Regions from separate parts of the Faecalimonas nexilis genome, predicted to be linked through region 3. Evidence: predicted binding sites of a transcription regulator. Region 3 holds the regulator's gene; each other region holds the start of a gene.
What was found. Region 3 encodes NrdR, which represses ribonucleotide reductase genes. Its sites were predicted from a motif close to CACAANATNTTGTG; they were not measured.
Positions count from the first base shown of each region.

Region 1: a site for NrdR is predicted at 3,138-3,151, ahead of AC6I5B_RS07225 (ribonucleoside-diphosphate reductase subunit alpha). Genes of this name have one in related genera too.
Region 2: a site for NrdR is predicted at 2,371-2,384, ahead of nrdD (anaerobic ribonucleoside-triphosphate reductase). Genes of this name have one in related genera too.

Region 1 is NZ_AP029189.1:1,436,480-1,441,711, forward strand. It holds gene AC6I5B_RS07210 (HD domain-containing protein) at 1-435, shown strand, start outside; gene AC6I5B_RS07215 (hypothetical protein) at 551-1,546, shown strand; gene AC6I5B_RS07220 (O-acetylhomoserine aminocarboxypropyltransferase/cysteine synthase family protein) at 1,767-3,044, shown strand; gene AC6I5B_RS07225 (ribonucleoside-diphosphate reductase subunit alpha) at 3,197-5,232, shown strand, end outside.
Region 2 is NZ_AP029189.1:2,102,566-2,107,797, forward strand. It holds gene nrdG (anaerobic ribonucleoside-triphosphate reductase activating protein) at 1-188, opposite strand, end outside; gene nrdD (anaerobic ribonucleoside-triphosphate reductase) at 190-2,310, opposite strand; gene AC6I5B_RS10750 (helix-turn-helix domain-containing protein) at 2,809-3,243, opposite strand; gene AC6I5B_RS10755 (hypothetical protein) at 3,431-3,604, opposite strand; gene metA (homoserine O-acetyltransferase MetA) at 3,879-4,799, opposite strand; gene AC6I5B_RS10765 (AI-2E family transporter) at 4,803-5,232, opposite strand, start outside.
Region 3 is NZ_AP029189.1:903,356-908,587, forward strand. It holds gene AC6I5B_RS04435 (ABC transporter ATP-binding protein) at 1-709, shown strand, start outside; gene AC6I5B_RS04440 (ABC transporter permease) at 710-1,924, shown strand; gene AC6I5B_RS04445 (PRC-barrel domain-containing protein) at 1,970-2,230, shown strand; gene nrdR (transcriptional regulator NrdR) at 2,282-2,734, shown strand; gene truA (tRNA pseudouridine(38-40) synthase TruA) at 2,798-3,547, shown strand; gene AC6I5B_RS04460 (exodeoxyribonuclease III) at 3,544-4,296, shown strand; gene AC6I5B_RS04465 (isochorismatase family protein) at 4,311-4,841, shown strand; gene AC6I5B_RS04470 (dicarboxylate/amino acid:cation symporter) at 5,007-5,232, shown strand, end outside.

The DNA of each region.
Region 1 (5,232 bases), 530 kb from region 3:
CATGTGGAGGAGCCGGTAGATGTAATGAAAGTGATTATCATGGTGCTGATTCATGATCTGGTAGAGATTGATGCGGGAGACACTTATGCGTATGATGCAGCAGGGGCAACTGATAAGCGTGAGAGGGAAGAAAAAGCGGCAGACCGTATTTTTGGCTTGCTTCCAAAAGATCAGGGGATATATTTTAGAGAATTATGGGAAGAATTTGAGGCTTACGAGACTGCCGATGCAAAGTATGCACATCTGTTAGATAATTTTCAGCCGGTTTTATTAAATGATGCATCCGGTGGGAAGAGTTGGGCGGAACATGGAGTAAAAAAGTCACAGATTTATAAGAGAAATGAAAAAGTGGAAGCGACATCAAAATCAGTGTGGGAGATGATGCAAAAGATCGTACAGAAAAACATAACACCTGGAAACATAAAAGACGAATAAGAAATTTTCATATGAAAGATGAGGAAATTGCGAAGATGCATGGAATTACGCGAGAAAACGTAAGAATACGTTCTAGGGCGAAACAAAAATTAATAGAACGATTGGAGGGAGAATCATGAAAGAATGGAATGAAAACAAATTAGATCAGGAATTGGAAGCGATGCTGGAAGATATGCCGCAGCAGGAAGAACTGGAGAAGAAAATTGAACAGAGAATGAAGAAAAAGATTCAGAAGATTGTATGCTGTACGTTGGCCGGAATTATTGGAGTGGTTCTTGTGCTGTTGCTTATTATTAATCCATTTTTAAATGCAATTTTTATCAACCCGGCAAAGCTAAATGAGGGAGAGCACAGTCAGATGCAGACAACTCTGAAAAATTATTGGGAGACGACACAGCCGTATGCGGAACTCGTTGCATTAAAAGTAAAGAAAAAGGGATTTGCAGGATATGAGTTGTCTATGCAAATTACAGACCGGAGAAGTCCGGTGATTTATGGTGCGCCAAATGTGTGGGTTGATATGAAGTTTGGAAAATATGTGAACTGGAGAGACAGTGGATTCGTAACTTCATTTCGGGCAAATCGATTTGAGAATCCATATGAAGAAAAAGAAAAATATCTTGAAAAAATCAAAGAACTTCCGGAATCTTCGATTTTATATCTTTCTGTCGGGGCAGAGAGTCCGAAAGTGGTGGAAGAACTTCGGAAAGAAGCTGTGGATGTGCAATGGGTGGAAGTCTATCAGCCAAATTCATCGTTTCAAGGAGGGCTTGCGTTGCGGGATTCTTTGATTGGTGGAGAGGATGCAGCGCGAACAGAGATGACAGAGGCGCAGTTGAAAGAGACGTATCTTTCTCACTTAAAAGATTTGCTGGACCATATGGATATATGGAACTCTTTAGATTTACAAAGCAGTAAATATGTATTTCCGGGTGAAGGGAAAGAGAGTGCACTGAGAGAATGTTATGAAGATGCGAAACAATTAGATGTGTTGGAAGCAAAGAATTATTGTATCTCAGGAAAGCGAGATGAAATTGTAGAGTATTTAGAGAAGACGGATATTAGCTCGATTCTAGTTGACGAAGTCAAATTAAGTGAATTGAGCAATTAAATACTGTTACTGTTTCTAGAAAAGATACAAAAAGCCCATAAAACATATTGACAAGGTAGGAATTAAGGGGTAATATCTAAGAAATAAAAAAGCATTGGAGATGGGGTATATGAAAATAGTGTTTTTAATGTTGAGACATAATTTCAGAAATGGGCGAATGTGCTGTGATTGTTAAGAAAATCGAGAACCAGACAATTTGATAAAAAGAGAGGTAGAAAATATGGGATATAGATTTGAGACATTACAGTTACATGTAGGACAGGAACAGGCAGACGTTGCAACAGATGCGAGAGCAGTACCGATTTATCAGACGACATCGTATGTGTTTCACGATTCTGCACATGCCGCAGCCAGATTTGGACTTAGCGATGCGGGAAACATCTATGGAAGATTGACGAACTCTACACAAGATGTGTTGGAAAAAAGAATCGCTGCATTAGAAGGTGGTGTGGCGGCATTGGCAGTTGCATCCGGAGCTGCAGCGATTGCGTATACGATTGAGGCACTCGCACAGGCAGGTGACCATATTGTAGCACAGAAGACGATATACGGAGGCACCTATAATTTGTTGGAGAACACTCTTACAAGACAGGGAATACAGACGACATTTGTCAATGTACACGACATTCAGGAAGTAGAAGATGCGGTACAGGAACAGACGAAAGCGATTTATCTTGAGACATTAGGTAACCCAAACAGCGATATCCCGGACATAGAAGCGATTGCCGAGATTGCACATAGACATAATATTCCGCTTGTGATTGACAACACATTTGGAACCCCATATCTTATTCAACCGATTCAATATGGAGCGGATATCGTTGTACATTCTGCAACAAAGTTCATTGGCGGTCATGGGACATCTCTCGGAGGTATTATTGTAGATTCCGGAAAGTTTGATTGGAAGAAATCCGGAAAATATCCGAACATTGCAGAGGCAAATCCGAGCTACCACGGTATTTCCTTTGTGGATGCCGCCGGGGAGGCTGCTTTTGTGACATATATCAGAGCAATTTTGCTGAGAGACAAAGGAGCGTGCATTTCTCCATTTAATGCTTTCCTTTTACTGCAAGGTGTGGAGACTTTGTCACTGAGATTGGAAAGACATATAGAGAACACAAAAAAAGTTGTAGCATTTTTGGAAAATCACCCGAAAGTAAAGCGTGTAAATCACCCATCTTTATCAGAACATCCGGATCACGCATTATATGAAAAATATTTTCCAAATGGTGCAGGTTCGATCTTTACATTTGATATTGTTGGCGGTGAAAAAGAAGCACACAAATTTATTGACAGTCTACAGATTTTTTCACTGCTTGCGAATGTGGCGGATGTAAAGAGCCTCGTTATTCATCCGGCGACAACAACACATTCACAACTGTCAAAAGAAGAATTGGAAGAGCAGCAGATTTATGATAGTACAGTCAGACTGTCCATTGGAACAGAACATATTGAAGATATCTTAGAAGATATTGGGCAGGCTTTAGAACAAATTTAAGAACGAACGGATAATGGGCACATGATGTAGAGTCATGTGCCTTTTTGCATATAGTAATTGTGTAGAGTGAAATGTATTCTTTTGGTTGAAAACAACTATATATTGTGGTATTCTGTTTTAGAAAATACTATAAATAGTAATGAGGTAAAAATATGGGAAATAGAAAAAAGATGATAGAGACGTTTGAAAAGTTTACAGAAATTGCCTCTTATATGGAAGCGATTCAGAAAGATTTCCCGGAAGATATATATTATCTGGGAATATTGGAAGATAAATTTCTGACATTTCAGAAACCAGAACTCTCAATAGAAGAAAATCTGCAACTTTTGATCAAGGCGGCTGTGGAGTTGACTACACAGGAAGCCCCAAAATGGGAGATGATTGCAGCGAGGCTGTTGTTGTTTACTTTTGAAAGAGAACTGAGGAAAGCGGAAGAATCATGTCAGATTACAACACTGTATGAAAAAATTGTATATCTGACAGGGCGGGGGCTATATGGACAGTATATTTTGGAGAATTATACGAAAGAGGAAATCGATGAATTTGAGACATTTTTAGCTCCTGAAAGAAATGATTTATTTACGTATTCGGGATTGGAATTGCTGCTCAACCGTTATGTGATCCACACCGGACAAGGTGTGGCGCTGGAAAGCCCACAGGAGATGTTTCTTGGAATTGCCATGCATTTGGCGATGAAAGAGCAGAAAGACAGGGCGCTTTGGGTAAAACGCTTTTACGATATGCTCAGTAAACTTCAAGTGACGATGGCGACACCGACGTTATCGAATGCAAGAAAGCCGTATCACCAACTTTCTTCCTGCTTCATCGATATTGTTCCGGATAGTTTAAATGGAATTTACCGAAGTATCGATAATTTTGCCAAAGTAAGTAAATTTGGTGGAGGAATGGGAATGTATTTTGGAAAAGTGCGGGCAAGCGGAAGCGCTATCCGAGGATTTGAGGGGGCAGCAGGAGGTGTGATACGTTGGATTCGTCTTGCAAACGACACGGCGGTCGCAGTTGATCAGCTTGGTGTGCGCCAAGGGGCAGTTGCAGTTTATCTTGATGTGTGGCACAGAGATCTGCCGGAGTTTTTGAATTTGCGAACAAATAATGGGGATGACCGGATGAAGGCGCATGATGTGTTCCCGGCGGTCTGCTACCCGGATTATTTTTGGGAGCAGGCAAGAGACAATATCGAGGGAGACTGGTATCTGATGTGTCCTCACGAGATTTTGACGGTGAAGGGCTATGCGCTGGAAGACTGTTATGGAGAAGCGTGGAAAGAAAAATATTTGGACTGTGTGCAGGATGATCAGATTAAAAAGAGAGTCGTTCCGATTAAAGACATTATCCGGCTGATTATCAAAAGCGCAGTGGAGACCGGAACACCGTTTACATTTAATCGGGATCATGTCAACCGCATGAATCCAAATGGACATAAAGGCATGATTTATTGCAGTAATCTTTGTACGGAGATTGCGCAGAATATGAGCGGAATCGAAGAAGTGGAAGAGCGAGTGGAAACGGTGAATGGAGAAACAGTGGTTGTCACGGTCACAAAACCGGGCGAGTTTGTTGTATGTAATCTGGCGAGCCTGTCTCTGGGACATCTGAACGTGGAAGACGGGGAAGAGATTGCGGATATTACAAAATGTGCGGTGCGGGCGCTTGACAATGTCATTGATCTGAATTTCTTTCCTGTTCCATATGCGAAAATCAATAATGAGAAATATCGCCCGATCGGACTGGGTGTGAGTGGGTATCACCATATGCTTGCAAAACAGGGAATTTCATGGGAGAGCGAGCAGCATTTACAATTTGTCGGGGACGTATTTTCTAAAATCCATTATGCTGCGATTGAGGCGAGCAGCGAGATTGCGAAAGAAAAGGGAAGTTACACATATTTTGAGGGAAGCGATTGGCAGACAGGAAAATATTTTGATAAACGACATTTGAAGACAGAAAAATGGAATCAGCTTCGGGAAAAAGTGAAACAGCAGGGACTCCGAAATGCTTACCTTTTAGCGATAGCGCCGACGAGCAGTACAAGCATTATCGCCGGAACGAGTGCAGGACTTGACCCGATCATGAATCGGTATTTCCTCGAAGAAAAGAAAAATGGATTGATGCCGCGTGTTGCACCGGAGCTTTCTATGGAGACGTTCTGGTATTACAAAAATGCACA
Region 2 (5,232 bases), 1.2 Mb from region 3:
TAACTTTTCTCTAATTCATCAAAAATCTCCTGTTTTGCCGACTCATCAAATTCCAATCCTCCATTCGGATCCCAGGTGATAGGATTATGGCATTCCTTACAGCAATGCACACAACCAGATACCCATAGTACAACACGAAGACCATCTCCGTTTAACATATCATCTTTTGTAATATTATGATAACGCATATTACATGCTCTTCCTTTCCGCTATTTCCGCCATTTTTGCGTCGTTCAGACGTGTATCTCCCTTGACGCGGGAGTAAGATAAATATCCATTCATACGCTCAATCTTTGTCAAGTTAGTACTTCCGCATTCCGGACATACATCCATCGACAACTCTTCATGTCCGCAGTCATCACAATATGCAAGCGACAGATTAACCCCCTCATAGAAGCCCATATCCATCGCTCTTCTTACAAGCGATTTGATTGCTTCCTTATTATAGTTAATCGGATATTTGACATACTGGATCTTACCACCGTTACTCAAATCCCAAAAACGTCCTTCTAAATCCTGTTTTTCAATCGGCGTAATATCTTCCGTTACATGACAGTGAAAACTGTTACTTACATATTCTCTGTCAGATACATTCTCGATAATGCCGTATTTTTTACGGAACTGCTGAACCTGCACTCCACACAGATTTTCTGCCGGTGTTCCATAAATTGCATATAAGTGACCATCTTCCTCTTTGAACTGATTGACTTTCTTATTAATATATTCCAGCACCTCAAGTGCAAATGCCCCATCTTCTACCAATGATTTTTTATTGTGCAGCTGTTGCAATTCGTTGAATGCTGTGATTCCGAAAGATGCAGTTGCTGATTTTAACAACGGCTTGATTTTGTCATACAGCCCCAAATGTCCGCCATAGAAACCGCCTTCACAATATGCAAGCGGGTTCGTTGATGCCTTCATCTCTCCAAGATAATCATATGTGCGGATATGAAGCTGACGAATCAGTTCCAAATAATAATCCAGCACCTCATAGAAATCTCTGCTTTCCTGTTTTGCTTTTGCATAAATCATAGGCAGATGCAGACTTACCGCACCAATATTAAATCGTCCCACAAATACTGGTGTATCTTTTTCATCCGCCGGAGTCATGCCTCCTCTTTCATACCATGGTGAAAGGAATGCACGGCATCCCATCGGGCTGATAATCTTTCCGTATTGCTTGTACATACTTGCAACATACCCTTTTCCTGTCAGACTCAGCCAATCCGGATACATTGTTTTTCTGGAGCATTCGATTCCCGCTTCAAACACATCTTCCAACGGTTTCCCCGGTCCATGAAGATTCTCATCATATAAAAATACAAGTTTCGGGAAAAGAACCGGCTTCTTATGTCCTTCCTTGCCCTGTCCTTCCTGACGCACCTGAAGCATCTTGATCGTGGCAAGTTTTCCATATTTTGAAGTGTTTGTCCCTGCTGTCACAGTGATAAACGGATAATCCCCACGGCTGGATGACACGGAATTAAATTTATATTCCCATCCCTGGAATCCCTGCTCCATCTCTTTTTCCAGATCTTTCCACGCTACTTCCTCAGCTTTTTCTTGCGGAAGTCCTAAAGATATATATTTTTCCAAATGTCTTTTATAAGATTTTTCTGCATATGGCTCTAAAATATCATCTACGCTTGGCACTGTAAATCCGCCGTACTGCTGACTCGCAGCACTTAACACGATATCTCCAATTACATCAAATGCTGTATCCAATGTCTTCGGCTCATTATACCAAAGATTACCCATCTCAAATCCGCCGCTCAAAACATTCTGCACATCAAACAGGCAACAGTTCATTGTATCTCTTCTCGCAGACATATCATGAATATAAATATAACCTTCACGGATTGCCTGAATTTCTTCCACTGTCAGGAAAAATTTCTTATAAAGCTCTTTATTCAGTTCGTTAAAAATCAAACTTCTTTTTGTAGACACAAGCGCACTGTCTGTATTACTGTTCTCTTTATCTCCGATATACATGATAGACTGGCTTTTTTTGTAAACCTCATCTAACATCTGAACAAAATCCTGCTTATAATTGCGGTAATCTCTATAACTTTTTGCAACAGTCGGGTTGACCTTTTCAAGAGCTCCCTCCACAACATTGTGCATCTGTGCGATACGGATCTCTTCTGTGTCCATCTTTTCTACTTCTTCTTCTACAAACTGGCAGATAAATTGCAGCTCCTCATCTGTAAACTTGATCAACGCACGATATGCTGACTTATTGACCGCAACAACCACTTTCTGTACGTTAAACTCTTCTTTTGTCCCATCTTTTTTGATTACTCTGATCATCCGTCTCTTCCTTTCCATTTTATATTATCATCTATATTTAGTGTTAATCCAATTTCAAATCACTATATACAGTATTTCCGTGTAATACTAATACTATCACTCTGATGGTCTTTCGTCAAATCGGAATAATAGACAAAAATATCAGATTCTCTCTTCCATATTTTTGGATAAAAAAATAGGCCGTCATCTATTGACAGCCTATTTTGAAGTTCTTTGTACTCCCATGCTCTGGCGCTAATCGTGATACCGAATTACAAGTTATCGTATATCAATACTGGAATACCGATGAAGTGGTAGCGGAAATCGAAGCAGAACATAACCAAATCAATGGAACTCCCACTATCCTTGCAATCAATCTATATCACTCTAAATGGTCTTTTCACAACGGATATGAACCATTTTATAGCACCACTATCAATTATGATTAAAAAGAGAAAAGCAGACAGTCAATCAAAAAACTGTCTGCTACAACTGAAATTTGTTATTACCAAAATTCATTTAATCATGTTCTTTAATATATTGAAATACCTTTTTATCATTCTTTGATTTTTTATACCAACCTATACCTATCATTATAATTGCAACAATAATGACTGTAGTTCTTATCGATGAATCTGGGGAAAATAAACAAGATACAGCAATTCCTGTTCCAGCACCTGTAAAAAAATCTACAATTGATTTTTCATGTTTTATTATGCCCATTGCTCTTTCTTTATCCATAGATTGTACCATCTTCGAATCCTCCTTTAATAATGTATCAAGAGAAATATCAAATTGATTACTCATGCTTACAAGAATTTGCAGATCAGGATAACTTTTTCCGTTTTCCCAATTTGAAACAGTTTGTCGAGTAACATGAAATAATCTGCCAAACTCCTCTTGTGTTAATTGTTTTTCTTTACGAATATTCAATATTTGATTTCCTATATTCATAATATCTCGCCCTTTCCTGTGTTGTTACCTTGTTCATATTTTCGTCCTCCTTTGAATATTATTATCCCCAAAATAATATCTAAAGTAAAGCAATCAACATCTTACATTACATATATAGTTACGCAAAGATTCTTTGACAGGTACTTTTCTCTATAATTTTATGCTTTTCAGTTCTACAAGCTGGAAGTTATAGCAAACTTCCTTTTAGCCCTTTTTTGAAAATCAACACAACTTTATCTGTTCCCCAAAAGGACATGGTTTTAATCTGATAACCGTCTTTTCCCATTTCTTGTACTTTTTCATTTATTTTTTCTGTTACATTCTCAATGGTAATTTCTTCAATCAATATAGTTTTGTGCATTACTACACCTCCATAATTTCAAATCTGTTTATTCCTGCCATTCTATCACATTTCCTAGTCTTTAGCATTACTTTTCTCATAAATTTAAGGGCATATTGCACTTACACAATACGCCCTCATAATATTGTTCCAAAAGACAGTTTATATCATACTTTTTGTACTCCCATAAGGGCTTTTTTATACTCCCTTTGTACTCCCAATTTTGCAATACTGCCCGATATTTAACATCATTTTACGATACTTTGACTTTTCAACAAATCCCGTAGATCCCGCATTAAAACGGTGTTCCGTACAAGTCATACGGCGTCACCTGATATACATAATAATTCACCCAGTTTGTATATAAGTTATTTGCATGTGAGCGCCATGTCAAAAGCGGTCTGTTCTCAAAATTGTCATCTGGATAATAATTTTTAGGAAGTGCAATCTCCAATCCCTTATTCTTATCTCGCATGTATTCGTTATTCAATGTCACACGGTCATATTCCGGATGACCCATCACAAAGATCTGTTTTCCATCCAATGACATCGTCAGAAATACTCCGGCTTCTTCTGATTCCGCAAGAATGATCAGCTGTTCTTCACTCTCAATTGCTTCTGTCGGAACCGTTGTATGACGAGAATGCGGTGCATAAAACACATCATCAAATCCCCTCACCAATGGTGTTTTCCGATTTTTTACACGATGTTCAAACACGCCAAATACCTTTTCATCCAACTGTACTTTTTCAATTCCATAATGATAGTAAAGTCCCGCCTGCGCTCCCCAGCACAAGTGCATTGTAGAAGTCACATGTGTCTTTGTCCATTCCATAATCTCTTTCAGTTCTTCCCAGTAGTCAACCTCCTCAAACGGCATCTGTTCTACCGGAGCGCCTGTGATGATAAAGCCATCAAATCTCTGGTCTTTGATTTCTTCAAACGACACATAAAACTTGTTGAGATGGCTGGTCGATGTATTTTTCGATTTATGGCTGGACACATTCACAAAAACCACATCTACCTGCAATGGTGTATTTGACAGTGATCTTAAAATCTGAAGTTCTGTATCCTCCTTCAAGGGCATCAGATTCAACAGACCAATCTTGATCGGACGGATGTCCTGATGCATCGCACGATGTTCATCCATCACAAATATATTTTCTTGTTCCAGTATTTCTTTTACCGGCAAATCATTTTGTACACGAATCGGCATAAATTATTCTCCTTTTTCTTCACATTCAATAAATTCTCCTTCATCATTCACATAGCTTTCACTGCCATACCTTTCAGATGATGTTGGAAGTTTTTTGCGCTCCAACTTTTGGTTGATAAACATTTGCGCAATATAATATAGGACAGCGAAAGTCGGCACTCCCATGATCATTCCGACAAACCCGAAAAGTCCTCCTCCAAGCAGTATGGAAAAGACAACCCAGAAAGCGGACAGACCGGTAGAGTCTCCCAAAATCTTCGGTCCAATGATATTCCCGTCAATCTGCTGCAAAATCAATATAAAAATAGCAAAATACAGCCCCTGTATCGGTTCTGCAATCATAATCAGAATCGTACTCGGTATTGCTCCGATATAAGGTCCGAAAAACGGAATTACGTTCGTCACTCCGACAATCACGCTGACAATAAGGGTG
Region 3 (5,232 bases):
AACAAAGAGCAATCGAAAGGTAGCGGTAGATCATTTGAGCCTAAATGCGCACAAAGGGGAAATATATGGTCTATTGGGTCCGAACGGTGCAGGGAAGACGACGACACTTCGCTGCATTGCAACGATTATTAAGCCAACAGAAGGTGAGGTTAAGGTTGCAGGGCATGATGTGGTGACAGAGGCGGAGCAGGTGCGTAAAAGCATCGGTTTCCTGACAAGTGACATTAAGCTTGATCCACAGTTTACACCCGACTATATGTTTGAATTTTTTGGAAGGCTTCACGGTGTGTCAAAAGAGGTTTTAAAAGAACGAAAAGAACAATTATTTGAGTATTTTGGTATTAAGGATTTTGCGCATAAACAGATCAAAGAACTGTCGACCGGAATGAAACAAAAGGCGGCAATTGCGGTAAGTCTTGTACATGATCCGGAAATCGTGATTTTTGATGAACCGACAAATGGTCTTGATATCGTGACTGCAAGAGGTGTGACAGATTACCTGAAAAAATTGCGTGAAGAGGGAAAGCTTGTTATTGTCTCCACGCACATTATGTCGGAGGCAGAAAAGCTTTGTGACCGGATTGGAGTGATCATTGATGGTCAGAAGGTAAGTGAAGGTACATTGCAGGAAATACTGGATAGTACAGGGACGAAAGATTTGGAGGATGCATTTTTCGAGTTGTACAGAAGCAGAAAGGGGGAGGCGTAGATGAAGAGCATCAAAGAAATCTTCAATAAAGAGATGGTACGTGTTTTCAAGGATAAAAAAATGGTCTTTTCGGTATTTTTTCTGCCGGTTATTATCATGATTGGAATTATGTATCTGATGAGTCAGATGATTACAGGGATGGAGGATGACATCACAAAACACAAGCCGATTGTCTATGTTCAAAATGAACAGGAAAGTTTTGAAAAATTTTTAGAGAGTATCCATGCGGATTATAAGATACATGCGATTTCCGAAAGTGAGAGGGCAGATGTGGAGACGAAGATTCGGGATGGAGAAGCCGATCTTTTGATTGAGTTTCCAAAGAATATGGATGAGATGATTCAAGATTACAAGGAGGGAGATCCGGCTCCACAGATCAAGACCTATTACAATCCGTCGGAAGAATATTCTAATGCGGCATATAAAGAGATCTCTTTGGAAGTACTTGAGGCGTACCGTCAGACGCTGCTGACAGAGCGTGTGGGAGATTTAGAGCAGATTGCAGTGTTTACAGTGAATTCTGACAACGATAAGATGGTCATTCAGGACGAGCAAAAGGCGAGTGGAAAGGCGCTTGGAATGATGCTCCCGTATTTTATCACAATTCTTTTATTTGCAGGGGCAATGGGAATCGGAACGGATATGATTGCGGGTGAAAAAGAACGAGGAACAATGGCAAGCCTTCTTGTGGCGCCGATCAAGAGAAGTTCGATCGTGCTCGGAAAAGTGTTTGCACTGATGGCGTTGTCTGGAATTTCTTCAGTAATTTACGTGGGAGCGATGGTGGCATTTATGCCATTGATGTCCAAGTCGATGCTTGGAACATCAGGTGAGAATTTGAATATCAGTTTGAATGCAAACCAGATTGCAATGCTTGCAGTCCTGCTTATTGGAGTTGCGTTTTTATATTCTACGATGATTGCACTTACTTCGGTGTTTGCAAAGACAATCAAAGAGGCGACTACCTATGTAATGCCGCTCTATATGGTAGTGCTTGTTGTAGGTTTGATGACGATGTTCACTACAGGAAACACAGATGGAAAGATGTACTATATTCCGGTTTATAATATTTCTTTGGTTTTAAAAGGAATCTTAAGTCATGAGGTGACAATGGCACAGTATGGGGTGACGGTGGCGATGACATTTGCAATCGGTTTCCTGCTTGTGGGTATTATTGTAAAAGCATTTGAAAGTGAAAAAGTGATGGCAGCATAGAGGAAAGCGGCATATACTGAATAATAAATGAGTCAGGGAAAAAAGATGCGGTTGTGTGAATTGAGACAGAAAGAAGTGATTAATCTTTGTGACTGCAGGCGGCTTGGGTGTGTGGTGGATCTGGTATTTGATCTATGCAAAGGATGTGTTGAGGCGATCGTTGTACCGGGGCAGGCGAAGATGCATGGGCTGTTTGGATGCGATTCGGAATATGTGATTCCATTTGAATGTATCAAAAAAGTAGGTCCGGATATTATCATGGTAGAAATATGTGAAGAAAAATGTCTGAAAACTTGCAAAGACTAACCATTATCTGCTAAAATGACGATATGAGAAAATCCTGAGGAGGAACAGAATATGAAGTGTCCATATTGCAGTAATCCAGATACGAAAGTAATTGATTCCAGACCGGCAGAAGACGGGAATTCGATTCGAAGAAGAAGAGCCTGTGATGAGTGCGGGAAAAGATTTACTACATATGAGAAGGTTGAGACGATTCCTTTGATTATCATAAAAAAAGATAATAATAGAGAGCAGTATGATCGGGCAAAAATTGAGGCCGGCATTTTGCGGGCGTGCTATAAAAGACCGGTGTCTGCAGAGGCGATTCAAAGGACGATCGAAGCTATTGAGACGGAGATTTTTAAGCGGGAAGAAAAAGAGATTTCCAGCAATCTGATTGGAGAGATTGTGATGGAAAAGCTTAAGAATTTAGATCCGGTTGCCTATGTGCGGTTTGCGTCGGTGTATAGAGAGTTCAAGGACGTGAATACATTTGTGGCAGAATTGAAGAAAATTCTGGATAAATAAACACACTTGATACGAGAGTTCTGGAAACGGAACTCTCTATTTTGAGTAAAGGGAGCAGTATAGATGAGAAATTATAAAATGATAATTGTATATGATGGTTCAAGATACAAAGGATGGCAGAGACAAAATTTGACCAATCTGACGATTCAGACAATTTTAGAACGTACGGTGGAGCAGATCGTTGGTTATCCGGTCGAAATCGATGGCTCCGGAAGAACGGATGCGGGTGTTCATGCAAATGGCCAGGTGGCAAACATGAAAGTGTCGGGGCTTTTAGATGAGAGTTTTGTGGGAGAACTGAACTGTCTTTTGCCGGAGGATATCTGTGTGAAAGAAATGGAGCTTGTTCCTGGAAGTTTTCACAGCCGCTACAGTGCAAAGGCGAAAAAGTATAAGTATTGTATCGATACACGAAAGAAGCCGTGTGTTTTTACAAGAAGATATACATATCATTTTACGAAGGAACTACATCTGGATGATATGAAGAAAGCGGCAGAGTATCTGAAAGGAACACATGATTTTTCAGCATTTACGGATAATAAAGATGAGAAATCAAAAGTGAGGACAATCTATGAGATTAAGATTGTAAAAAAATGGACAAGGCTGGAGTTTGAATTTTATGGAACCGGCTTTTTGTATCATATGGTGAGAATTCTGACAGGAACACTTTTGGAAGTAGGATGCGCAGAAAAGAGTATTGAAGATATAAAGATGGCTCTTGAACAGAAAGAACGAGAACTGACCGGCTTTTTAGCGCCGGCGAGAGGACTGTTTTTAGAAAAAGTATATTATCAGGAAGGAGAAGAAAGATGAAACTGATATCGTGGAACGTAAATGGAATTCGTGCGTGTGTGCAGAAAGGATTTTTAGAATTTTTCCAGGAGGCGGATGCAGATATTTTCTGTATTCAGGAGAGTAAGATGCAGGCAGGACAGCTAGATTTGGAATTGGAAGGATACCATCAATATTGGAATTATGCAGAGAAAAAAGGATATTCCGGGACGGCTGTGTTTACAAAAAAGGAACCATTGTCGGTACAATATGGCATCGGGATAGAGGAGCATGACAAAGAGGGGCGTGTTATTACACTGGAATTTGAGGAGTTTTATTTTGTGACCGTGTACACGCCAAATTCACAGAGTGAACTTGCAAGACTTTCATACCGCATACAGTGGGAGACGGATTTTCTTGCATATCTAAAAGGATTGGAACAGAAGAAACCGGTTATCTTTGCGGGGGATCTGAATGTGGCGTATGCGGAGATAGATTTGAAAAATCCAAAAACCAATCGGAAAAATGCCGGTTTTACAGACGAGGAACGTGCAAAATTCGGTGAAGTTTTAAAAGCCGGTTTTATCGACACATTCCGCTATTTTTATCCGGAGATGGAAGGAATTTACTCTTGGTGGTCATATCGATTCAGTGCAAGAGCAAAGAACGCCGGCTGGAGAATCGACTATTTCTGTGTGTCAGAGAGTTTGAAAGACAGGCTTGCAGACGCAAAAATTTTAACTGATGTGATGGGATCGGACCACTGCCCGATTGAACTGGATCTAAAATAAGGAGGAGATATAAGATGAGAATAGAGGCGGAACATACAGCGGCACTTGTCATTGACTATCAGGAAAAATTAGTGCCTGTCATGCACGAAAAGGAAAATTTGATCTGCCAATCTGGCATTTTGCTCCGAGGGTTAAATGTGCTTGGGGTTCCGATGTTTCTTACACAGCAGTACACAAAAGGACTTGGAGAGACTGTTAATGAGATTACAACGGCTGCGGGAACAGAAGAGTATGTGGAAAAGATTTCGTTTAGTGCATATGAAGGTGTAAAAGAAAAGATAAGAGACAAAAAATATATTATCATCTGCGGGATTGAGACACATATTTGTGTACTTCAGACGGTGATTGATCTGAAAGCAGCAGGATTTATTCCGGTCATTGTGGAGAATTGTGTTTCCAGCAGAAAAGAAAATGACAAAAAGATTGCATTGCAGCGGATGAAAGAGGAAGGCGCAATTATTACGACATACGAGTCAGTGCTTTTTGAACTGCTAAAAGAAGCGGGGACGGAAAAGAGTAAAAAGATACAGAGATTGATTAAATAGAGTGGACGATAGAATCCTTGTTTTATAAATCATTTTAGGTTTATAAAGCGAGGATTTTTTAAATTATAGAAAAATCAAATATATATATCAAAAAAACCAATTTGTTTCTGACTTTTTACAATACTATAATAGGAATGTTGAGAAAAGAAAGAGGAGGTTTTAAAAATGGATGCACTTTTAAGCGTAAATTGGATTGCCTTGCTTGTACTTATCATTGCCTTGCTTTTATTTAAAGTGTTGAACAAACTGGCATATAAAATTAATTGGACATTTGTCATTTTGATCAGTATGGTAATGGGAGCGGTGCTTGGAATCGTATTTGCGTCCGAGAACAATTCTTATATGACATGGCTTGCATTGATCGGCGATATTTATGTGAATTTGATTACGG